One region of the Microbulbifer sp. ABF4_148 genome, then DNA from elsewhere that is predicted to be linked to it. Evidence: predicted binding sites of a transcription regulator. Region 1 holds the regulator's gene; the other holds the start of a gene.
What was found. Region 1 encodes LexA, which represses DNA repair genes until DNA is damaged. Its sites were predicted from a motif close to ACTGTNTNTANANACAGT; they were not measured.
Positions count from the first base shown of each region.

Region 1 (2,916 bases):
ATTTTCACTAGCCCGGTGACAACTTTTGAAAAACGAGTCACTTTCGTAATTGAATGATGAAGCCCGTCCGTGCTCACATCTCACACGTCTGCATGTATTCAATGATGATGTCAGCCGCCTCATCCACGGTGTCGACCAACTGAAACAGCTCCAAATCTGAAGAGTCGATGCACGCGCGTTCAAGCACCGTATCTATCAGCCAGCGATGCAGGCCCGACCAGTACTTCTTGTCTACGAGCACAATGGGAAACTTCTGCACTTTTTTGGTTTGCACGAGAGTCAGTGCCTCGAACAGCTCGTCCAATGTGCCGTAGCCCCCGGGCAGACCCACAAAGCCCACCGCATGTTTGACGAACATAAACTTGCGAACAAAAAAGTAACGAAAGTTCAGGCTGATGTCCTGATAGGGATTTGGTACCTGCTCAAAAGGGAGTTCGATATTCAGACCGATGGAAATCCCCTCATGCGGAAACGCCCCGCGATTGCAGGCCTCCATCAGACCCGGCCCTCCCCCGGTCATGACGGGAATACCTTTCGACGCCAGCAGCTCACCGAGACGCATGCCCTGCTGGTACTCGGGACTCCCCTGTGGAAATCTTGCACTTCCAAACACTGTCACCGCGCACTTCAATGCAATCAGGCGCTCTATTCCATCCACCAGTTCGGACTGAATCCGCAGTACGCGCCAGGCTTCCGGCATTTTTGCATCAAGCATTACGATCGTCCCTGTATCCGCTAAAAATGGGGTTCTGGTGCGCCGTGAGACTCCACTTGTCATAAAAGTAGCAGCATTTCACCCGCGGCAGGCAGGGATTGCACCGCAACGGTTTCTGTATATAATCACAGCACCTGTATAAAAATACAGACCACTATCGAGCGTCTGACGCTCTGCATTTTGATGTCACCGATGCAGTTTGCGCAGATACGCCCAAGGGACGACGGGAAACGATTATGACCAATCTCACCGCGCGACAGGCTCAAGTACTTGAACTGATCAAAAGCCACATGGATGAAACGGGCTACCCACCCACCCGAGCCGAAATTGCGCAGCAATTAGGTTTTCGCTCTCCCAATGCCGCGGAAGAGCATCTAAAGGCACTCGCTCGAAAAGGTGCGATTGAAATGGTCGCCGGCGCCTCGCGCGGGATTCGAATCCCCGACCACCAACCAGGCCTGCCGATTATCGGACGTGTTGCAGCGGGCAACCCAATCCTCGCGGAATCCAATATTGAAGACTATTGCGATCTCCCCTCAGATTTCTTTCACCCACCCGCGGATTATCTCCTGCGAGTGCACGGTATGAGTATGCGCGACGCCGGGATCCTTGATGGGGATTTGCTCGCGGTCCAGCGTACCGATCAGGCGCGTAACGGACAGATTGTCGTAGCCCGAATTGAAGACGAAGTCACAGTGAAGCGGTTCAGGCGCAAAGGCAATCAAGCCACGGTGCAGCTGCTTCCCGAAAATGACGAATTCGATATTATCCAGGTCGATATGCGGGACAAGCTATTTGCCATTGAAGGGCTCGCGGTGGGCGTCATCCGACAGACTCCCTGAGCATCCCCGCCTGGGGCCTCAGGGCCCCATCTATCTCCACCCCAAGCGCCTCGCGTCATTATTGGCTACCCGTCGGAATTGCGTCTGGCGGAAGTCAGAACCACAGCCTGAACATTGCGCATCGCTATCGGCGCGCATTAGTCAGAAACGAAAAGAAAAATGGGACGAGAGAAGTCGAACCACCAAGGCCTTGGTGCGGAAGCTATAGTGCCACCCAGCCCTGGTTTATTGCGGGGGGATTAGTGAATGGTGTGCGAGATCGGCTCAGGCTCTTCCTCGTCGAAAAACTCTGCAGACACACTGTCTAAATTTTGCACAGCATCAATTCCGGCTTCGAGCATGGCCCTGGCCACGGCAATTTTGTGCTCACGAAGAAAATCGGCGCTCATCTCGGAAAAGTGGATACGTACGAGCGGCTCTTCACCCTGTGCACCCGCCCGGCGCAGAGCGACATCACCGTTCGCCAGCTCAATGATTTCAAAAGTCTCGGAGGACATGCACTTCTCCCTCAGCGTCAATTTTCCCGCAGTGTACCACAGCAGGAGTCATCGCGCTTAAGAAGCTACCACTCCTGGGACTGTGCGCGATGGCGGGTAACCAGCTCGTTCAATGCACTACGCCACTCTCTAAGCACCCCGGCATTGAGTTCAGGCGCAGGCCTGGAAGACACCGCAATGATATCCCCACCGGCTTCAGCCGCCGCCGAATCCCCTCCCTGAAACTGCCAGAGCGATTGCCAAACGGCATTGAGCTGACTCAGCCAACTGTCGGGCTCGGATAGCAGCAACCGCATTTCCTGTGCTTCAGCGCTATAGGTGCCGCGCCTCTCAGCAGCACTCGCAAGCGCTTCTGGCGTTTGCGGCTCTTCACCCAGCTGCAATTGAAACGCCGTCTCCGCGAGAAAGGACTGCACCCCCCGCCACAGGTGGAGCACCACCGCCTCCTGTAAGGCCTCCGCTTGCAGGCGGGGCCCAGCTTCAAGATCCAGCAGAAGCTGGGCTTTCCTCAGGGCAGCGGCAACACTACCGGTATACGGATTGCTCACTTGGATTTGGACGCGGCTTTTTTAGGTGCCGCTTTCTTTTTCGGTGCCGCTTTCTTGGCAGCCGGCTTTGCCTTGCTGGCCGCTTTACCCGTCACCTCACTCTGCCACTTGCCATCTCGATAGAAAGCCCGCCATCCGGTGGCCTTGCCCTCTTCTTCTGACTGAACGTACTGCTCCTGCGTTTTGCGGCTAAATCGAATCACCGTATCGCGACCCTGATCATCCTCTGCGGGCGCAGAAAACAGGAAGCTGTACTTCGGATCAATCTCCGACTTGTGCGGCAAAATTTCTTTCACCAGCGGTGCTCGCGTCTC
Region 1 covers NZ_JBSWUI010000001.1:2,594,839-2,597,754, reverse strand. The annotation lists gene ACXAD0_RS11410 (LOG family protein) at 74-715, opposite strand; gene lexA (transcriptional repressor LexA) at 952-1,557, shown strand; gene ACXAD0_RS11400 (hypothetical protein) at 1,797-2,054, opposite strand; gene ACXAD0_RS11395 (DUF6586 family protein) at 2,120-2,602, opposite strand; gene topA (type I DNA topoisomerase) at 2,599-2,916, opposite strand, start outside.

Region 2 (2,916 bases), 350 kb from region 1:
TCATTCTCTGCGATCAGATGAGTCGTAACATCCACCGGAACAGCAAGCAGGCCTTTGCGGGCGACGCTCTGGCACTGGATATCGCCCAATCCGTAGTGGCCCGACAGCAGGAACGGGACCTCGGCTTACATCAACGTGCCTTCCTTGGTCTGCCTTTCGAGCACTCCGAGGATCCCGAGATGCAGCGACAGTCCATCGACTTCTATCAACGCCTGCGCGATGACTTTGCCAGCCACGACAATGCCGCAGAGGCGGCCCAGGGCTACTATCGGTTTGCCGTGGCCCACAAGGAGGTCATCGATCGCTTCGGTCGCTACCCCCATCGGAATAGCGTCCTGGGAAGACCTTCCACCAATGAGGAATCCGACTGGCTATCGGCCGGAGGCGGTTTCTGATGAGTTGGTATGAATGGTTTTCTCTCGCGGGAATCTGCGCCCTCGGCGCCATGTCACCGGGGCCAAGCCTGTTGATCATTGCACGCTGCGCGGCCGCCGGTGCGCGACAGGGACTCGCCGCATCCGTCGCCCACGGCGCGGCGATCGCAGTCTACGCGGGCTTGACGGCGTTTGGCCTGGCCGTCCTGATCACGCGCTCACCCACCCTGTTTAGCGCATTGCAGTGGGCTGGCGCGGCCATGCTCGTCTATCTGGGCTGGAAGTCTCTGCGCGCCCCGGCGCCGGATGCGGAAACACCGCAGCCGGTGGAACCGATCACCGTACCCCAGGCGGCCATGCAGGGGTTTGGGGTGGCATTCTTCAACCCAAAAGTGGCGGTTTTCTTTACTGCCCTGTTCAGCCAGTTCGTCTCGGTCGAACAGAGCCTTGTGACAAAACTGGGCATGGCGGGCCTCGCATCGGCCATTGACGCGATCTGGTATGTGCTCGTTACCGCCCTGATTTGCTTCGGGCGTGCACGCCGCTGGAGCAATCCCTCTCTCAGCCACCGGCTTCAGCAACTCTTCGGTGTTCTGCTGATTGGCCTGGCAGCCAGGCTCGTTGCGAGCATTTAGCTTTTTCCAGACAAAAAAAAGCCCGCATTGCGGGCTTTCAATACTGCTGCGGGGTCTACCTGCCAGTAAGTTAGGGTCTGGGGGAGTACCGGCAGGCACCATTCCATTATGCACACCCGCGAGCCCTGCCCGGGCTCGACCACCGTGCCAGCGGCTCCTCCTGCCGCAAATACCGCGTATACAGATTGGCCCCAGTACACAAAACAGCAATTTGCGCGCCGAGCATGCTTGACACTGTTCAAACATACAGATACTGTTCATTCATACAGTCAACCACTACTCATAACAAGCGGAGGCACACAATGGCCGTAGTTGCTGTTTGGAAATGCGATAGAGATGGAGCCATGTTCGACAACAAAAAAGACGCTGAAGAACACGATAAGATGCTTGAGCTGGCGGCCAACATCACCGCCATGATCGAGAAAAACATCAGCAACATCAGCGAAGAAGCTGGTGAAGAGATCGGCCTGTTGCTGGCCAAACATCGCGAATCACTGGCAAAAGCCTGTAAGGGCAAGCCGGAAGTGCTGCTGGAAAGCCTGGAGACTGTTGAAGCCACCTCCGAGGAGCAGGCTGACACCAGCTCCATGGACGACCGGGTTACCCCGCTGGCGGCTAACCTGTAACCTGCCAGACACTTCGTTCCCGTTTACCATCCCCTGTACTCTGCCCGGCCTTGCCGGGCTTTTTTGTGCATGGCAAACGCGCGCTCACCAGTCCCGTCAAAGCGCTGACTACATCGCCTTGAACACCGTAAAGACATTCACCACCGATAGAATAATGATGGTAATCCAGGTGCCCAGCGTGCCGAGGAACCTGCCCTTGTGATAGCCACCATTGCCGGCAATCAAACCGACCGCATGGAGCAAACGAGAAATGACCAACAAGCTTCCCAGCAAGTGCATCCAGGTTGCCGACAAACCATTGAGTTCAGCCGCCAATAACAGCAACAGTGCGATGGGAACATATTCGACTGCATTGGCATGCGCGCGAATCAAGACCTCCGCGTGATGCTTGCCGGCACTGCCAATCCCCACTTTTTCCGTACGACGAAATCGCACCACCAGAAAAGCGAGTGCGATGATCAAAAAACCACATAGGCCCGCATAAAAACCAGTCAATACAGCCATTTTTATTCTCCCACCAGAAAGCGGGCCAGGGCCCGCCGAATATTAATTATCGTTAGTTTGAATCGGTCCTACTTGCGATAGGCGGACTTATGCGCTGGCTCGAGCTTCAGGTAGCGATCCCGCAAGCGCGTCGAGCGGTTTTCCAGTGATTGTGGTTCCCCACCAATCACCACCTGCTCCGCAAAGCTGGTCACTTCAAGGGGATCACCGCTCCACACCACAAAATCCGCAACAGCGCCGGGCTCCAGCGCCCCACCCTCCAGACCGAAGGTATCCGCGACATTGGCGCTAATAGCTTTGAGGCCCTCGTCGTAGGGCAGCCCGTGGGCGACCGCATTCCCCGCCGACTGGCGTGACAGGTGCACCAGGTGGGTTTCGCCGTATCCTGGAGCACTGATCAACACCTCAACCCCTGCCCGGTTGAGCAGAGCCGCATTGTCGAGCCGAGCGCCGAGACTTTCAAAGGAAATCGGGGTGTTATTCAATGCATCGATAATCACCGGAACTCTGGCTTGCGCCAGTGGCTCTGCAACCATCCACGCTTCCGCACCGCCATCAATGACCAGCTTCAGATTATTCTCTTTGGCCAACTTGAGTGCCTGCAGAATATCGCTGGCGCGATTTGCATGCACGATCAGGGGTTGTTCACCAGTCACCACGGGCTGCAATGCCTCGAGATCACGCAACGCGTATTCGAGCTCTCGCCACTCACCACGCTTGATCGCGTCTGCATTGTCACGATACTCGCGCGCCTCCGACAGCGCCCGCTGGAGACGC
Region 2 covers NZ_JBSWUI010000001.1:2,948,672-2,951,587, forward strand. The annotation lists gene ACXAD0_RS12905 (DUF924 family protein) at 1-395, shown strand, start outside; gene ACXAD0_RS12910 (LysE family translocator) at 395-1,009, shown strand; gene ACXAD0_RS12915 (YebG family protein) at 1,312-1,635, shown strand; gene ACXAD0_RS12920 (MAPEG family protein) at 1,744-2,139, opposite strand; gene ACXAD0_RS12925 (amidohydrolase family protein) at 2,208-2,916, opposite strand, start outside.
Region 2: a site for LexA is predicted at 1,262-1,279, ahead of ACXAD0_RS12915 (YebG family protein). Genes of this name have one in related genera too.